DNA from 3 places in the Cognaticolwellia beringensis genome. Region 1 is predicted to be linked to each of the others. Evidence: predicted binding sites of a transcription regulator. Region 1 holds the regulator's gene; each other region holds the start of a gene.
What was found. Region 1 encodes sigma-54, which starts transcription at its own class of promoters, with help from an activator protein. Its sites were predicted from a motif close to GTTGGCACGNNNNTNGNNT; they were not measured.
Positions count from the first base shown of each region.

Region 2: a site for sigma-54 is predicted at 2,406-2,424, ahead of B5D82_RS08910 (BON domain-containing protein). Genes of this name have one in related genera too.
Region 3: a site for sigma-54 is predicted at 2,994-3,012, ahead of B5D82_RS08395 (hemerythrin domain-containing protein). Genes of this name have one in related genera too.

Region 1 covers NZ_CP020465.1:1,570,025-1,576,680, reverse strand. Annotated here, with positions in the region: gene mgtE (magnesium transporter) at 1-337, opposite strand, end outside; gene B5D82_RS06625 (HPr family phosphocarrier protein) at 855-1,133, opposite strand; gene rapZ (RNase adapter RapZ) at 1,140-1,997, opposite strand; gene ptsN (PTS IIA-like nitrogen regulatory protein PtsN) at 2,004-2,456, opposite strand; gene hpf (ribosome hibernation promoting factor) at 2,486-2,773, opposite strand; gene B5D82_RS06605 (RNA polymerase factor sigma-54) at 2,809-4,317, opposite strand; gene lptB (LPS export ABC transporter ATP-binding protein) at 4,378-5,109, opposite strand; gene lptA (lipopolysaccharide transport periplasmic protein LptA) at 5,110-5,589, opposite strand; gene lptC (LPS export ABC transporter periplasmic protein LptC) at 5,621-6,187, opposite strand; gene kdsC (3-deoxy-manno-octulosonate-8-phosphatase KdsC) at 6,184-6,656, opposite strand, start outside.
Region 2 covers NZ_CP020465.1:2,107,126-2,113,781, reverse strand. Annotated here, with positions in the region: gene B5D82_RS08925 (sensor domain-containing phosphodiesterase) at 1-659, opposite strand, end outside; gene B5D82_RS08920 (YqaA family protein) at 826-1,413, opposite strand; gene greB (transcription elongation factor GreB) at 1,566-2,039, opposite strand; gene B5D82_RS08910 (BON domain-containing protein) at 2,458-3,021, shown strand; gene B5D82_RS08905 (PleD family two-component system response regulator) at 3,184-3,543, shown strand; gene B5D82_RS08900 (GGDEF domain-containing protein) at 3,544-4,170, shown strand; gene B5D82_RS08895 (MgtC/SapB family protein) at 4,437-4,874, opposite strand; gene B5D82_RS08890 (YiaD family glycine zipper/OmpA-like lipoprotein) at 5,092-5,721, opposite strand; gene B5D82_RS08885 (M16 family metallopeptidase) at 6,040-6,656, opposite strand, start outside.
Region 3 covers NZ_CP020465.1:1,987,485-1,994,140, reverse strand. Annotated here, with positions in the region: gene B5D82_RS08410 (sensor histidine kinase) at 1-460, shown strand, start outside; gene B5D82_RS08405 (response regulator) at 447-899, shown strand; gene B5D82_RS08400 (response regulator) at 921-2,852, shown strand; gene B5D82_RS08395 (hemerythrin domain-containing protein) at 3,195-3,623, shown strand; gene B5D82_RS08390 (diacylglycerol kinase family protein) at 3,785-5,398, shown strand; gene B5D82_RS08385 (entericidin A/B family lipoprotein) at 5,771-5,920, shown strand; gene katG (catalase/peroxidase HPI) at 6,169-6,656, shown strand, end outside.

The DNA of each region.
Region 1 (6,656 bases):
AAACACTGTCAGGTAATGTTCTGAAAACTTCGGCTAAATCATCAACATCCATGCCTTCTGCAACAGCAGCAAGCTTCGCGGGATTAATGTTTTTCAGAATACCTTTTCGAACTTCTTCGTTTAGCTCTTCAAGCACATCACCGTGATGATCTGCGTCAATCAGCTGCCAAAGCGCGACACGGCTTTTGGTTGGGGATGACTCTAAGAGTAAAGCAAGATCATAAGCGGGCATGTCTTGCAAAAGTTTGCGGACATAGACAAACATACCACTATCGAGGGCATCGTTAACCTGCTGAAGGCGCTGGTGGCTGTATTCTTGTTCAGAAACTTCCGGCATATTCTTACCTTTTGCCGTTGCAAAACGAAAACTAAAAGTTACCAGGGATTGTTGAACTTACTTTGTAGTCGATGGTTTGATATGTTGACCCAGCAAAATACAAGAAATGATGCTAGCTAAATCAGCGTGTGAGCACGCGGTATCAACTTCAAACTAACGCTACCTTTGGGATTATTGAAAGTTATTTTACCTGATGTAAACTTTAACCCAGAAAGCTAAACAGTCCCTATTATGAAAGAGTATTATTAAAGTTATATTAAATAATATCAAATGAGAAAAAATTCGACTATTTGGATGATTCAGGCAAAGCGACTAAGGAGGCAACGCCGAGAATGAATATGTTTGAGAAATATCGTTTGTGCTAAATTCTCAAATGTAGCGTAAGTTAGCTAATTCATTTTTCCAATGAGTATTTAATATTAATAATTATCCGCGTTGAGTTTACCGTAATTTATCAGTTTTCGCAGCTTTTTTATTAACTTAAGAGCAAACAGAAATACGATAAATACTGTGATTCCTATTCAGCTTCATCAAACCTGTTACTAAAGAGTTGGCAAATTTCTTCTAATGCTATTTCGGCATCTACCCCTGAAGCAATTACCTTGACGGTTTTACCTTGTGCGCCGGCGAGTAGCATTAAGCCCATTATACTGTTCGCGTCTGCACGGTTTTCGTCTAACTCAATAGTCACTTTAGCGGTAAACTTTTGGCTCAATTGTGCAAGTTTAGAAGCCGCACGGGCATGTAGGCCAAGTTTATTAATGATAAGTACTTTCCGGCTTGCTTGTGCGCTCATGGTAATTTACGTACTTGCAGTAGTAGGTAAGTCACGATGACGTGATTGCACATCTTTACGTTCTTTACGCATATTATTTGCCAGTATTTCGGCAATATATACCGAACGGTGCATGCCGCCAGTACAACCAATCGCAATGGTAATATAACTGCGATTATTTCGTTCTAGATGCGGTAACCAAGTCATCATAAAACTGTTGATTTGCCAAATAAACTTAGTCACTATCGGTTGGCTTGCAAGGAAGTCTTGTACCGGTTTATCTAACCCTGTGAAGCCCTTTAGTTCTTTATCCCAAAATGGGTTTGGTAAAAAACGCGCATCAAAAACATAGTCAGCATCTTGTGGTACGCCATGTTTAAAACCAAATGACTCAAAGACAACGACCATAGAGCCAGATTTTTTCCCCAAAATTCGCTCTCTAACTAAGTCCGCTAGTTGATGTGGCGTAAGTTGGCTAGTATTGATATATAAGTGTGCTCGACTGGCGATTGGCTCAAGGAGCTTTTTCTCTAGGGCAATGGCTTGGTCTAAGGCAATATTTTGTTTAATCAACGGATGTAAGCGTCGCGTTTCACTGAATCGACGAATAAGATCACTATCATCCGCATCTAAATAAAGTAAGCTTAATTCAACCGCATTAGGCATATATTCAATGATTTCAGGTACATCATTAGGATCAGCTGGTAAGTTTCGTACATCGAGACTCACAGCTACATTCTCATAATCGTTAATCACTGTATGGATGAGAGCAGGTAATAAGTTGACAGGGATATTATCAACACAATAGTAGCCTAAATCCTCTAACACTCGCAGTGCAACACTTTTACCTGACCCTGAACGGCCACTGACTATAATTAGCTTCATCTGTGTTTAGCTCGCTTGTTGGATTAACTGATACAGTGCTTGGTTACTTTCGCATTTTCGTACTTGCTTGCAAAATTGCTTGTTACGAAAAATTTTTGCGATGCTCTGCAATGTACTGAGGTGGTTTTGACATTCTTCTTCAGGCACAAATAAGGCAATAAAAATATCAACTGGGCGATGATCAATAGCATCAAAATCAATTGCTTCTTCTGTGGTTATTACTACGGCAATGGGCTGTGTAGCATTTTCCAAACGACCATGCGGTATAGCAATGCCATTACCTATGCCAGTTGACCCCATTCTTTCACGTTTAACTAGGCTTTCTAAGAGTTGAAATGTGTCATGGTCTGCCAATTTATCGGCGGCCAGGCTACTTAAGTATTCTAGAATACGTTTTTTACTGGAGCCCGGTGCTGCACAAATAGTGCAGTCCGGGGATAAAATGTCTTGCAACTTCATAAACTTATAAAACCTAAAGCGACTGAGCGCTAATGCTTGTTAATTTTGCCTTTGTATTTCAGGATTTGGCGATCTAGCTTATCAATTAATGCATCAATTGATGCATACATATCATTATGCTCGGCCTTCGCGTGAACCTCTGAGCCACTTAAGTGCACAGTAGATTCGGCAATCTGATTCAATTTTTCTACGGTTAATACGACATGTACATTATTAATATGCTCAAAATGACGTTCTAGCTTTTCAAACTTGCCATTAACATAATCACGTAATGAGTCGGTAACATCGACATGGTGTCCAGTAAGATTAATTTGCATATGCTTCATTCCTCTTTTTTGGTGAATAAGACTGCCTACAATAGGCTTTTACGTTGATTTGACGGCGGTATAGAGAGCGACTCTCGATACTTGGCAATGGTTCTCCTTGCTACTTTTATACCTTGTTCAGCTAATATATCTGCGATTTTACTGTCGCTTAATGGCTTTGCGGGTATTTCAGCGGCAACAAGCTTTTTAATTAATTCACGAATAGCAGTTGAAGAACACTCACCGCCATTTTCAGTACTTACGTGGCTAGAGAAAAAGTATTTAAGCTCAAAAATGCCTCTGGGTGTGTGCATATATTTTTGTGTGGTAACACGAGAGATGGTTGATTCATGCATGTCCACAGCTTCTGCAATATCATTTAATACCATAGGTCGCATAGCCTCAGGCCCATGTTCAAAGAAACCTTGTTGGCGTTGTACAATGCAATTTGAAACTTTTAATAAGGTATCATTGCGACTTTCTAAGCTTTTGATAAACCATTTTGCTTCTTGTAAATTCGAGCGAATAAATTGGCTATCAGCAGACGACTTCATAGACCTAGACATGGCAGCATATTGTTGATTCACTGATAATTTAGGTGCAGTATCAGGATTAAGCTCTACCGTCCAGCGGCCGTTTTTCTTCTCAACAGATACATCAGGAATCACATATTGCTCTTCACTTTTGATGACACTATCGCCTGGACGAGGATCTAACGATTGGATCAAGCGAATAACTTCGCGCAATTGATCTTCTTTGATGCGTAATTTACGCATCAGTTGTCGATAATCACGATTACCAAGCAAGTCAATGTGTTCAGTTACGGCTAATTTACTTTCAGCTAGCCAAGGCGTATCTTTCGCAAATTGATTGAGCTGGATAAGCAAACACTCAGGAATTGAACGAGCAGCCACGCCAACGGGATCAAAAACGTTAATTCGTTTAAGTACCACTTCAACTTCATCGAGTTCTACATCGTCTATACCAACGCTTTCTAATATCTCATCTGCGGTAACCGTTAAGTAACCTGCTTCATCTATAGCTTCAATAATGGCGATGGCAATGGTTCTGTCGGTATCGCTAAATGGCGTAAGTTCCATCTGCCAAATAAGATGGTCTTGCAGTGAATCTTTCGTTTCACCCTGATAAGTATAATCTTCAGATGCGTGACCAACACCGCCGCTGCTCGCACTGGCACTGAAGTTATCATCCCAAGTGCTATCACTGTTTAATTCTTCGGGAATATCGGTTTTAGCTAAACCTTCGGATGAGCTAATCTCATCGATACTCGGGGCAGAATCCTCACTACCATCAGACGAAGACATTTCTTTCGTTTCGCCAACACTAGCGGAGTAACCTTCTTCTAAGTGATCTGGGGTGCTTTCTGAGTTACTTTCAAAAGATTCATCAACTTCAAGCAAGGGGTTACTTTCGAGTGCTTCTTGAATTTCTTGCTGGAGATCCAGAGTCGATAATTGCAGTAGCTTGATCGCCTGCTGCAATTGCGGGGTCATCGTTAATTGTTGTCCGATACGGAGTTGCAAAGTAGGACGCATTTACGTTTTCATTTCCCTGTTGAAATACATTATTGTTATACCGCTTTAGTCTGTTATTCACTATAGCGTGAATTGTTCACCAAGGTATACATCTCTTACATGTTGATTTGCAAGTATTTGATTCGAATTACCTTCAGCGATCAGTTCACCATGACTAACGATATAAGCATGTTCACAGACATCGAGTGTTTCTCGTACATTATGATCAGTGATCAGAATACCAATGCCACGTTCTTTTAAGTGTAGGATAATTTTTTTTATATCACCTACTGAAATTGGGTCAACACCAGCAAAAGGTTCATCAAGGAGAATAAATTTAGGGTCTGCCGCTAAAGCACGTGCTATTTCAACACGTCGGCGTTCACCGCCAGATAAACTCATACCTAAGTTATCCTTGATATGACCGATGTTGAACTCTTCTAATAAATGTTCAAGTTTTTCTTCTCGTTCAACATCGCTCAGGGTTTTACGCGTTTGTAAAATGGCCATAATGTTGTCATAAACAGACAATTTGCGAAAAATTGAAGCTTCTTGTGGTAAATAGCCGATGCCCTTACGCGCACGTTCGTGCATGGGTAACAAAGTTAAATCTTCACCATTTAAAACAATTGAGCCACTGTCGTTATTGACTAAGCCAACAATCATATAAAAGGAGGTGGTTTTACCCGCGCCATTGGGACCTAATAAGCCAACAATTTGTCCTGCGGACACTTTCATACTGACGTTTTTAACGACTTTTCTGCCTTTGTAGGCTTTTGCAAGACCGGTTGCTGATAATGTTGAAGTTGACATTTACTCTTGCTTGTCCTTAGATTTTTTAGGCAGTTCAGTTTTATTTTTTGGCTGTAATACCGTTTCTACTTTAGCGTTATCTAAGCTTTCAGCATTGACATATTCGGTGTCAAAATTATAAGTGATTTTACTACCGCTAACTTCACTACCTTCTTGGCGCAGAAGTGCATTACCTGAAATGACCACGGTGTTCATACTGGGCTCATACCGGATTTCATTAGCTTGTAGGTTTATGGGGCTGCCATCTTGCAGCGTTTGCTCAAATGTCGCTGGTGAACCCTTGGCAATATAAATTTTGTTATCACTTTTATCTTCGGTAATTACCTGTACTAATTCAGCATGTATTGTTAGCGTGCCTTGAGCAATAATGACATTATCGATATAACTGAATATTTTGTTTTTCAGATCGGCAGCTTGTCGCGAAGAAGATATTTTAATTTCTTGTTCAACATTAAACTTTTCTGCGCTTACTGCTGGCACTAATAATGCGAAAGCGGTGAGGCAAATAAGGTTATTTTTTAATTTTTTTATAAATGGTTTGCACATGTTCAGTCAATGTCATCTGTGTTGTGTTTAAGTCTACAATTAATCCTGAGCCATACATAGTAAATCCTTTACCTAATATTAAGATAGTTTGCTCTGAGCTGATTATATTAGTTTTTAAATCCATTTCTAAATTTTTTCCGTGCACTTCCTGTATCAAACTTTCTTCATCAGTGGCGATTAAACGTACGCGGTTTTTCAATTTTACACGGTTATTATTATATAACGTGCCTTCATTGGCTGTTACTTGCCAAGTAGGTTTGTTGTTTTTTGGGTATAGGGTATATCTTGGGTATTCAAAGTGTGTGACCTCTAATTGAGCATAATGTTCCATCCGTTGTGCTTCTACATTATATGATAATGCACCGGTTGCTTTGTAAACATCGCTGTTGAGGTTTTCAGCAATAAATTCTGGATTAGTGGCATTGTCGAGGATACTACTGGTTTCTTTCTTAGCGCCATACCACTCAAGTAGACCATAAGTCGTTAACGCCAAAATAAATAAGGTTATTGTCGCAAGGGTGATGCGGTTCATATACTGGCACCCTTTGCATCGGCTAAAGTATGCTGACTTTGCATAATAAGGTCGCAAGTTTCGCGCACAGCACCAAAGCCACCTCGGGTATAGGTTGTGTAATCACAAAGATTTAAAATGGCAGGGTGCGCGTCATTAACCGCAATACTAAAACCAACATAGTTTAGGCATTCAAAATCTGGCATATCATCGCCGATGTAAGCAACTTGTTCAGGCGTTAGTTGTAAAGCGTCTATCATCGCTTTTAATGCAGGCAGTTTATTTTCTTCACCTTGCACTATGTGTTTAACGTTTAATGCCGTCATGCGTGTTTGGACGATATTAGATTTTCTGCCCGTGATCACGGCAACATCAACACCACTTGCCCCTAAAGCTTTAATGCCATAACCATCTTTGGTATGAAAGGCTTTTAGTTCTTCACCGTTATTGCCTAAGTAGATACGACCATCAGAAAAAACACCGTCAATGT
Region 2 (6,656 bases), 540 kb from region 1:
TCATTAAACCAAACATCGGGTGTTTTGTATGGCTCAGTAAAAAAACGTGACTGCGATTCAAAACCAGAAAGCTTATTAGTGGTTAAACTGAAGATGGATTGAAAATACATCTCAATTTTATTGCTGTTAATGACATGTTCAATAGCCGCTTTCGCATCTTTGTGTAGTAACTCGAATTGGATCCTTTTTTCAATGAGTTCGGTCGATATTTCAGAAATAAGCTTTAAAAAAGCTAAGTCTCTATCGTTCAAGCTATTATCTGCATGCGATTTATAACAACAAAATGAACCATACACTTCGCCTCCAGAGAGCGTAATGGGTACACCCAGATAAGAACCTATATTCAGTGCTTCAGTTACCTGCATCACTTTAGTAATGGGGTTGTTTTTTGCATCGTGGGTGATTGGTTTTAGTTTATTATCAGCAATTTTTTTGCAGTATGTTTCTTCAATCTGGCTAGCAGTACCTACCTTTACCGTGTTGTTTGTAGCGTCTTTATCAACTATTTTAAAAACGAGTTCATCACGCCTAAATTCTGAAATAAAAGCGACTTCCATGCCTAAATGTTTACGCACAAGAGCAAGAAAATTAGACAATTTGCTGCTAATTGAAGCATCGTCATTTGGATCAAAAATGTGATCAATGAATAGTTGGCTCATACAATATCCCTGTAATTCAATTTATTGCTATTCTGAAATAACTATTATTTAAGAATAGCAATAGTGTCAAGTACTGGCTCAATAATGAGCATATCGAGGTACTGTAGCTAAAAAGCTATGTGCATTAATCTATTACATATAGCAACGCTTTAATGACTAAACTCGGTCATTGGATTAAACGGCTTAATCCCCAGATAGACAATATTATAAAAGTTAAAGCTATTATCGTTTTGGTTTTATGCTTATTTATAACCCGCTCAGCTTGGTTACCTGCGTAATACACGACAATCGCCAAACCAAAATAACGAATAGAACGCGAAATAGCAGAGGCTATTAAAAATAAAGTCAGTGAATATTTAGTTGCGCCAGCGGCAAGCATAGCGATTTGAAACGGGATCGGCACAATGCCTAAGGTGATCACAAACCAAAAACCTTCGTCATGCATTTTTTGTTTAACATTTTCAAATTGTTCTGGGGTTGAAAATCTATTAATAATCCACTCACCAGCGGTATCAAATAAATAATAGCCCAGCGTATAACCCAATAAAGCTCCAATAATACAGCCCAAGGTTGCCATTAATGCAATAAGCCATATTTTTTCACGGCGTGCCTGCATTAACGGCACTAATATCGTCTCTAAAGGAATAGGCACTATGGTGGACTCTAAAAATGACGCAATCGTAATGCCACTTAGCATATTCTTAGAGTCTATGAATTGACGTGTTTTTTGTTTAAGCTTTTTCTGCATCGACATAAAACATCCTTTTAATCGCAGGAAAACAACGTACTAAACTTTAATTTTGTATTAATTTCGTCTTAGTTTTGTCTTAATTAAGACCATAGTTCTAACAATATCGGCTGTACTGAAAGTATCGATTGTTAGATCATTACACTATTTTTTACTGATTATTTTTCATATTGAATAGCATTAACATACCAAATTTTTTCACCCGCGGGAGTTTTCACTACCACTTCGTCATCAACTTCTTTTTTTAAACATGCGCGTGAAATCGGTGAATCAATTGAGGAGTAGTCGTTACGACCATATATCTCTTCGGGGCCAACTATACGAAATTTTAGCGTTTCATTCTCGTCATTTTCTAAACTCACCCAGGCGCCAAAAAATACTTTGCCCTCTTGTTGAGGGCCGTAGTCGACAATTTTTAACTCTTCGAGTATTTTGCGCAAGTAACGCACACGTCGGTCAATTTCACGTAGGCGTTTTTTGTTATACTGATAATCAGCATTTTCACTTCGGTCACCTAAACTGGCAGCCCAAGAGACTTTACGCGTAGTTTCGGGGCGATCTTCTCGCCAAAGTTTATTTAATTCATTTTGAAGTAAAACATAACCCGGCCGAGTAATTAATTTGGTTTTCATAAGATATTGTACGTTCGGTAATTAAGGAAAATAACGGCGTTATTAGCAAATAATGTGAAAAAATATACATTCATTAACGCGCAATAATATAGTGAAATAGCTTGCTATGCTATAGGGTGTTGATTGAGCAAAGCCTGAGTAACTTTCATTTTAACTCATCTAAAATATAGCCTGCCATCGCTATAATTGTGAAAAAACTTTCGTCCCCCTGAACTCACTTATCAAAGCTTATAATAATTTAGTACGTACGTTTAGCACTTTTTCTCCCTCTGTATTTTTTACAACTAAACCTGTAAAAAAGGTGATTTTTTTACCAAAAAAATTATGAAAAATAAAATATATCATTATAAATCAACTAGATGATTAACTGGCACGACTTTAGCTTTAGTAACCTTGACCAAACTTAAAGGAGAGTAATATGAAAAACTCAATTCGTTCGATTATTGCAATAACATTATTAACAGTGGGTTCAGCCGCATATGCTGAGAATACATGGAAAGATATATCAAAAGATGCATGGTTAGACGGTAAAGCAGAGAGTACTTTATTATTTAACACACACTTGAATTCTTTTGATATTAATACCGATGTGAAAAACGGCGTAGTCATTCTCACAGGTAAAGTTGAAAGTAACGTTGATAAAGCATTGGCAGAAGAGTTAGTTGCAAGCCTTAAAGGCGTAAATTCAGTCGATAACCGATTAACGGTCATAAATGAAAAATCACACCAAGACAGTAAAATGTTAATAGCATTAACTGACTCAAAAATTGCTACGGTTGTTAAAACAAAACTGTTATTTGAATCAGAAGTTAGTGGCACAGGCATTGAGGTAGACGTAAAGCAAGCAGTGGTTACATTATCAGGTAAGGTTGATTCAAATGCAGCAAAACAACTCGCTATTGCGATAGCTAAAAACACAACTGACGTTAAATCTGTTGTTGATAAATTAAAAGTCACTAAAGTGAAAGTTGCTAAACATTAATTTTCACAACAATGTATTCAAAGCACACTTAAGGTGTGCTTTTGTTTTACTCTTGCTTTTATCAACTTAATTAAGTTATTGATCTAGTTGTATTTGCGTGCAGATTTAATATTATTTCAATATTTATCTTTTTTGCTCTAGATAATTATTTGGCAGGACAATATGGCTACACCAAAACTATCTCAAGACAATATTTACTCAATAAAGTCCGCTGTTATGGGTAATCAACTAGCACCAAAAAATAACGGTCAGTTAACTTTATTGCTTGTACATGAATTTGAACATCAATTGGCTAATTGGCGTAATATTTTTAGTGCTCACTTTCACATACAAACCGCAAAAGATGGCTTAACGGCATTAAAGGCTATTTTAAATGGCAAAGTTGATATGGTACTTTCATCAACACAATTAGCTCAAGTAACAAGCTTGGATGTTTGCAAATTTGTTAAGCAGCACAAGTCAACGGAGCATATTCAAATGATCTTTGTTAGCGAGCATTACAGCGAACATGAAGAGGTGTAAATGCTAGCTTTAGGTGCTATTGACTATATTGCCTCAGATACCCTGCCTCAAATATTATTCAATCGTGTTAAAAACCACATAAAATTAGTAAAGCACACTAAAGAACTAGAGCAAGTTTCAAAAACTGATGGCTTAACAGGAATCGCCAATAGAGGGTGCTTTGATAGCCAGTTAGCCCTTGACTGGCAAATGACCATGAGAGCAGCAGGAGAGATATCGCTAATTATGATAGATATTGATCACTTTAAACATTACAACGACGAATTTGGTCATGTAAAAGGTGATGAATGCTTAACCTTAGTAGCCCAATGCTTGGTGGCGACTAAAAAGCGCACTACAGACCTTGTCGCTAGGTTTGGTGGTGAAGAATTTGTTGTGTTGCTTCCATTTACAGACTTACAAGGCGCTAAAAAAATAGCCCACAATTTAGTAAACGATGTTAATAAGTTAAATATTTCACACGCGGCTGATGCCAAACATCCGAACATCACCATTAGTGCCGGTGTAGTATGCCATTCACCTACTTTCGACGCTGAAATAAATTTTGCCATTAAAGACTTTATTAATCAGGCCGACGTCAAGCTTTACCAAGCAAAAACATATGGTCGTAACCAATTTTGTAGTTAATAAATTATCTAGAGGTAACCGTAATGCTAATCGACTTAACCGCGCTTTATCAGATGCTTAAAAAAAAGAGCCAATATCGTCCGAGCAATCCTTATATGCAAACAGGCCAATATTATTGCTGGTACCATCAGAAAAAAAACCAGAACTGTCAAACTGACCATACTCAATAATGCTTTAAGCACTACCGCTATTAAGAAAGACAAAATAAAATGGCGTTAAGGAGGCGCTATTTTTACAACAACATAATAAGTATAATTTCTTTAAAATCACTCTTTAGGCACTTCTTTTTTCACTCGACCTATAACTTTAAGGGTTGCAAAGGTCATAATACTCAATGCGATAGCAATTTCTATACGTTCTAAGCCAACTGCAATACCAATAGCGCCGGTAGACCAAATAGCGGCCGCCGTTGAAGTCCCGCTTACTTGCGACGAGTCTTTTAAAATGGCACCACCACCGATAAAGCCAATACCGGTAACAATGCCGGCAATAACTTTAGATTGAGCGTCTTGATCATTAAATATCGACATTGCAAGTATAGTAAAGGTACAAGCTGCCATAGACACCAAAGGAAAGGTTCTTAAGCCCGCAGATCTACTGCTCGCTTCTCTTTCCCATGCCGTCATAAACGGTAAAACTAACGCGATTAATAGCTGCATCAGATTTTTCATCACTTCATCAATATTAATATCAAATAATTCCATAATCCTTTTCACCCATAATTAGCTGAAATAAATTCGGTAATTGTCAGACCGAGTATTAGTGCCTTTGTTGGTTATCTTATTATTTATGACATTAGCTGAGTTTTCTTTTTGATACAATATTTTGCTTACTTGCCGATATTTTTCCAAAAAAATACCGCGACAATGCGCGGTATTTTGGCTCAACCTTTTAGTTCAGCGAAATAACTTAATAATTTAGCTATGCTTGGTTTGGAATAATTTGAATTTCAACCCGACGATTCAGTGCCCTGCCATTAGCACTAGCGTTGTCAGCGACGGCTCGCGACTCGCCGTAACCTATGGTTTGTAATCGACTAGCAAGAATGTTTTGGTTGGTTAAGTATTGCTTAACACTACCGGCACGTTGTTCAGATAAGTTTTGATTAAACTCTGCTGCACCTTGACTATCGGTATGACCTTCAATACTGAGCAAAGTTTTTTCATATTTATTTAACACTCGTGCAATATCGTCCAGTGTGCTGTAAAAGCCAGAAGTAATGTAAGCTTGGCCGGTCGCAAATGTAATATTGGCCGGCATAATTAAGCGTAGGTTATCGCCTTCACGCACCACTTCAATACCAGAACCCGATAATTCGTCACGAAACTCTTGCTCTTGTTTATCCATATAATCGCCAATCGCAACACCCGCAAGAGCACCTATAGCAGCGCCCCAAACCGCACGTTTATTTTTATGATTACTCGTAGATTTACCGATAACTGCACCGGTAATAGCGCCAATAGCAGCACCTTTTTCTTTATTGGTGCTTGCACAACCTGCGAATGCTAAAGACAAAACAACGACACTGATGATGGATTTTTTAAACTGCATAAATGCTACCTTGAAGAAAGTAATACTAATTGAATAAATTGTCTTCATCATACCAAAGAAAAATGAATGGTAGATGAACGAGAGCTGTGATTGTATCAATTAACTACGAAGATTTAACCTTTAAAGATCAAGATGTACTTTCATTTAGCGTTAATTCTATTATTACTCGGAACGATGACCAAGGATCATAAATAGAGTATGTATGTAAAAGGCTTCAACTTTTCGCTCATGTGCATCAAGGCGCGATATATCGTAAAGCCTAAATAAAAACACCACGACAAGCGTGGTGTTTTATAACAAGTTAGCTTATGACGTTAGTTAATTAAATAGTGCATCCACTGCGATTACTTCCACGTTTTTACTTGGTAGTGTCAGTTTATAACTTTCAATAATTTTATCGGTTGCTAATAGCGCAGGTGACTTTTCAGAATTATATTTCAATGGTGAAATTTGTTCTGACAACAAACGCTTTTTCATGTCTTCACCGTCGCCTGAAATAAAGACGTAGTGAATGTTATCGGTTTGTAAGTTTGCTTTAATCACTCTATTCACATCTGCTAACGATAGCTTTGCAAATTGTTCTCGCACATATTTAACAAATTCATCTGTTTGATAAAATTCACTATCAAGCGCATAACCTAGTTGCTGATCTTGGCTGGCTACAAGCTGTGGCGCATAGTTAGTTAAATAATTACGTGTTGCTTGGAAGTCTTTTTCGCTCATACCATTTTCAATCAATTTGTCCAATTCATATAACGCTGCACGTGTCGCGAAATGGGCGTCATTATTTGAACGTAATGGGCGTAACCATACTTGAAAAATTTGGCTTGAACGGCCTAAGTTAGCATCAGGTTTTGTTTGGTGCATACCACGTGGAAAGTACTCAATATAAGCATAATCACCGTAGTTCATCCCGCGTTCTTGGCGTATTTGTT
Region 3 (6,656 bases), 420 kb from region 1:
TCTTGAGATCAGTATAGAAGAAAGCGATGCAAAAATTTTATTAAGTGACTTACCGACAATTAATGCGGATCCGAGTCAAATGCATCACCTATTCATTAACTTAATATCAAACGCGATCAAGTTTCGACAAGTCGACATAAAACCAATAATTAAAATAAACTATTACCAAGAACAAGCAGCCTTAGAACAGTGGCATATTATCACCGTAGCAGACAATGGCATTGGTTTTGAACAGGAGTTTGCTGACAAAATATTTGTGCCATTTCAACGACTCCATGCCAGAACAGAATATAAAGGTACGGGTATTGGCTTGGCTATTTGCAGACGTATCGTTGAGCGGCATGGTGGTAAAATTTCCGCAACAAGTATATTAGGTGAAGGAACACAATTCAGGATTGAAATTCCTGTTGAAAATGCTTTAATTAACTTAATCGGAGAGAATACTCATGCACAGCAATAAGGGCAAACCTATCACTATTTTGATGGCTGATGACGATGAAGATGATCGTATGCTAACTCAAGATGCCCTGCACGAAAGTAGAGTTCGTAACACATTATATTGCGTAGAAGACGGCGTTGAATTACTTGAGTATCTCAGACGAGAAGGTAAATTTTCAGATCCAGAGAAATCTCCAAGACCCAGCTTAATCTTACTTGATTTAAATATGCCCAGAAAGGATGGCCGGGAAGCGCTAAAAGAAATTAAAGCCGATGAGGAGTTAAAAAATATTCCTGTGGTCATCCTCACCACTTCAGGACAAGAAGAAGACAAAATCAAAGGTTATAATTTAGGTGCCGCATCATATATTACTAAGCCCGTAGATTTTGAAGGGTTAGTTGAACTGATGAAAGCATTGGGGAAATATTGGATAGAGTTTGTTGAATTACCTAATGAATAATGCAATACGGCACTAATAAATATGGATAATGTAGTTAAAAAAGTCGCTCGAGTATTACTGGTTGAAGATGACGAGGATGATTACATTCTGACCAGCGACCATCTCAGCCAGTTAGACTCGCACCTCTTTGAAATTGACTGGGTCACCAACCCAACTGAAGCACTCGAGCAACTCAGCCTTGGTGAACATGATATTTGTCTACTCGATTATCAGCTTGGGGCATACAACGGCTTAACGGTGTTAGAAACAGCCTCAAAAAATGGCTGTTCAATTCCCATTATAATGCTAACAGGGCAATCTGACGAAACTCTCGATCAGTCTGCGCTTGCCGCAGGCGCCGTTGATTACCTAGTTAAAGGTGAAATTACTACCTCACGATTTGCCCGCGCAATACGATATGCGCTGGCAAGACAAGAGATTGAAAATGAACGGGTTGAGCGCATCAATGCCGAAACACAAAATCAATCCAAAGATCGATTTCTAGCTCACCTTAGTCATGAACTGCGCACACCATTAACATCAATACTCGGCTATACCGAAATATTACTTAACGGTAATAAAGCCCCAGATGCAAAATCTGAACTCAATATTATTTTAAATAATGGCCAACATTTGCTTGGCTTACTGAACAATGTACTCGACTTATCAAAAATTGCGGTTGGTAAGCTCGAATATAACTTTTCTAAAATTAATTTAGATAGTTTTATTGCTGATATTTTTAGCTTGATGCAAGTCCATGCTGCAGATAAAACCCTTAAATTAGTCATTCGAGAAGACAGTCCGTTACCACTCGAAATTTTCTCTGATCCTATAAGACTGCGCCAAGTTTTAATTAATTTACTACATAACGGTATAAAGTTTACTGATCAAGGCCAAATAGAATTAAGTATTTGGACTGAATTTGTTGATAACAAAGAGGTATTAGCTTTTAAAGTATCGGATACCGGCCAAGGTATTCCTGAGGCTATGTTAGAAACCATCTTTAAGCCTTTTGAACAAGTTGAAGATTTTATCTCAAGAAAAGAACAGGGTGCAGGCTTAGGTTTATCAATTTGTTCTGAATTGATTAAACACATGGGTGGGAGTATCCACGTTCAATCATTATTGAACCAGGGCAGCGAGTTTACCTTCACCATTGATCCCGGTGATATTATCACGCAAGAAAGGGCTATTTTAGCCTTTGAACAAAAACACTTACCAAGCTATTCTTTGTCATTTCCTCAATTGCAGGGACAGGTATTAGTGGTTGATGATATGGAAGATATACGGCTATTAATAGGCCAAATTTGCCTATCATTTGGCCTAAAAGTTACTTATGCATCTAATGGGCTAGAAGCACTTGAACAATTTAAATTAGCCACAGCTGAAGATAGGTGTTTCGATATCGCGCTGATGGATATTCACATGCCCAAATTGGATGGAAAACGCACAATAAAGCAATTGAGGGAGTTAGGTTATAGTAAACCAATTATCGCGGTAACTGCTGCGACCATGAAAGGTGTGAAACAAGAATTATTGGCACTTGGTTTTAATCAGATAGTTGCCAAACCAATAAATAAAGCTGAACTTCACCGCAGTCTAAAAAACTATCTCAAAGTTGAAAACCCGCCGAATACACAAAGAGTTTTAGTAGTTGAAGACGATGAAGATGCTGCTGATGTTACCGTTTTACTGCTGGGATCGTTAGGTATTGAAGCACTAAAAGTCCAAACAGCAAAAGCTTGCCAAGACTTGTTAAACAAAGAAAGTAACTGGACAACAATATTACTTGATTTACACTTACCAGATGCCAATGGCTTAGATTTAGCCGAGTCGATTAAACAGCTACATCCTGATATAACCTTGATCTTGGTCAGTGGCGAATCAGTAAATGAAAAGACCTTAACAAAGGCAGGAATTGATAAAGCAATATTAAAACCGATTAACCTTGAGATACTAAAAAATCTTATATAGCTTGCCACTTTAACTTTCAAACTATAAAAAAATTACCCAACAACGTGTAATTTTTTCTGTAAACGAAAAGCCTCAATTAACACTCGCTGTCAGCATTACAATTAAAACCTATAAAAACAATAAATTACAACAACTTTTGTTCTTGGTACACTTTTGGCTTATGTATAAGCCTGACTAATTACAAACTGATTGTAAAATATATTATCGGCCTATAGTTACCACTTTATACCATTGATGCTTAGCCTATAAATATTAATGTTCTCTATCTAATTTGCGCTGAGTGATCCATACCTTAGCTTTATTAGTATTAATAATTAACGATCAGTAAAAAGAGGTACTACCATGGACATTTTTTCCGCGTTACGCAGTGATCATGAAAAACAGCGATTACTGATGAAAGTTTTAGTTGAAACTACTGGCGATTCAGCAAGTCGTCGAGACTTCTTTATCGACTTAAAATTCCAACTTAAGCAGCATTCGATTGCTGAAGAACGTTACTTTTACATGCCATTGATGAAACTTGATGCAACTATCGAACTTGCTCGGCATGCGATTGCAGAACATCACGATATAGACAAAATTATTGCCCAGTTAGAAACAACCGACATGGACTCGCCTGTTTGGCTGAAAACTATGAAAGCCTTACAAAATAAAGTACTCCACCACATAACTGAAGAAGAAAGAGAATTTTTTCAGCAAGCGGGGAAAAATTTGAGTGCTAAGCAAAAAGTAGATCTTGCCACGCAATACCGAGCAGAAATGGCTCATTAACTATAGATTAAATACAGTAGGTCTTGCCGATATAAAAGGGTCGGTAAGTCTAAAGTGAATTATAACCGTCATCAACTCGATTCTAAAACTGAAGATTTTATTACCCATAACTTTAATTATATAGCTCAACTAAACAAGTGATCGAAAATAGGAGTCATTCCATGTTTATCGTTAAGTATTATCTGAGTGGTGCCATTTTGGCATTTACAATACTATTATTCAGCAACGATATATATTCTAAAGCAATTTTTGCTTGGCTTGGTTTGTCATTATCGATAGTGAGCTTAGCTTATATTTTCGATTCACCTTGGGTGTTCAGAAAAAAAAGTAATGGCAGTATTCCTTTTTACATCCGCTGGCTTTTTATCCCATTTTTATTGGGTGTTCAACTTTATAACGCTTGGGCTCGCAAGCATGACAAGGTTCCTGCCATTCAAAAAATTGAGCAAAACTTGTTTTTGGCCTGCCGACTTTTCCCATCAGACATCAGTTACTTAAGAAAAATCGGTGTATCTGCGATATTAGACGTAACCGCTGAGTTTGATGGCCTTGATTGGACCGCGGAAAGTGAAGAGTTAGATTACTTCAATTTACCTGTTTTAGATCATTCAAGCCCAAAATCGCAAGAATTACTTAAAGCCATTCATTGGATAGAAAATCATATTTCAAAATCTAAAGCAGTGGTTATACATTGTGCTTTGGGTCGTGGCAGATCTGTTTTGGTTATGGCAGCTTACTTGTTAAGTAAAAACAAATCACTCAGCGTTGCCCAAGCATTAGAAAAAATACAAGGAGTACGTGCTACCGCAGGATTAAATAAAGCTCAGTTAAGAGCGTTAATTCAATTTAAAAAAGACGAGCTATTCAACCAACAACAACCGATATGGATAATCGCTAATCCTGTGTCTGGCGGGGGTAAATGGACTAACAGTAAAGCAGAAGTTATTGAGCGTTTGTCACCCTATTTCGTTCTCCATATTTTAGAAACTAGCAAACAAATTAGCGCCGCGCATTTAACTCAGCAAGCCTTACAAAATGGTGCAAAGACTATTATTGCCTGTGGTGGTGACGGCACATTGACCGAAGTGGCTGGCGAGTTAGTGAAATCTGACATCATCATGGGTATTTTACCTATGGGCACAGCCAATGCGCTAGCACATGTACTTTTTGGCTTTGGCAGCAAGTTAATTCCTCTTAGCATAGCTTGCGATGCAATTATTGCCGGTAAAGTTACAAAAATTGATAGCGCGAAGTGCAATGAAAATCTAATGTTACTGCTAGCAGGGTTAGGATTTGAAAATAAAATGATCACTAATTCAGACAGAGCCAAGAAGGATATCGGTGGTCAGTTCGCTTACGTACAAGCATTGTGGCAAGCGATTAATAAAAATGAAACATTAACGTTAGAGATACAAGCTGATGATTTTCCTATTCAAACTATTAAAACAACCAGCCTAGTGGTTGCTAATGCTGCACCATTTACCACCATATTAGCGCAAGGTGGAGGTGAGCCCGATATTAAAGATGGTTTACTCGATGTAACTTGGATACCGCCTCAACAAGACATAACCGATAGTGTGCTTAGCTTAGCGGAGTTAGCATTTTCTGGGCTTTCTGAACAAACTAGCCTCATGCAAAGCGAACATATGAGCGCTAAGAAAGTCGTCGTAAATGCTAAACAAAAACTTGAATATGTTATCGATGGTGAAGTCTTCTCAGCAAGTAGTTTACATATTGAAATTATGCCGGAGTCATTAAATATTATTTGTAACTAACCACAAACTACCCATATTGCAGACCTGACATATGGGTCTGTAATATTTACATATAACGATCCAATAATTTGCCGAATGAAAATATAAACAATTGTTTATTATGTATTTAATTAATGGCACAACTCTTGATTACTATTTTATATAGTTTAACCATTACATCACTTAAAAGGAGGTAAACAATGAATACTGTCACTCTTCCAATTGATTCAGACGATGATGACATTCAATAATTATGTGCCCTTAGGCAACACTTCAAATAATTAAGATAGAAAAAGCAAAAGTGTTTAATTGCGCCATACTCTAATGAAGATAAAACAGCGCTCAGCAAGATGTTATCTATCTCAACATGGTAATAACCGAAAGGAACATAAAATGAAAGCCAAAACATACTATGCAAACATCAAATCAATAATAACGGTATTGTTACTCAGTATTGCCTTAGGTGCTTGCGCCACTATTGAAGGCGCAGGTAAGGATATAGAAAGCGCGGGTGAAGCCGTACAAGATGCTGCAGATGGTTGATCTACAATGAAAATACTATTTATCTGATATTAAAGCTTGGTATAACAAATACAGGCATTAGTTAAGTTTACTAATGTCCGATTGATCAGGCACTTTTTGCGTTAATATCAGTCTAATTGTGAAATACAACCCTGTGATATTAGGTCTTTTGAACCGTTGTTTAATAATAACCTGATCGGGTAGAGCTTTTATATCGTACTGCTCAAAGATCTCAGATATCCGTAGCAATTTACCAAAGGAAATTAACTATGAATGATAAGAAAAATGCTAGTGGAAAATGCCCTGTTATGCATGGTGGTGCCACAGAAAGCTCGATGACTAATATGGAGTGGTGGCCAAAGGCATTAAACCTCGACATTCTTCATCAACATGACAGTAAAACTAACCCGATGACCGCTAATTTTAATTATCGTGAAGCGGTTAAAAATCTCGACATAGCAGCGCTCAATAAAGATTTACATGCACTAATGACCGACAGCCAAGACTGGTGGCCTGCCGATTGGGGACACTATGGGGGCTTAATGATCCGCATGACTTGGCATGCCGCAGGTACTTATCGTATTGCAGATGGCCGTGGTGGTGCAGCGACCGGAAATCAACGTTTTACACCGATAAACTCTTGGCCTGACAATGCCAATTTAGATAAAGCACGCCGCTTACTTTGGCCGATTAAAAAGAAATACGGCAATCAGCTTAGCTGGGCAGATTTAATTGCTTATGCCGGTACCATAGCTTA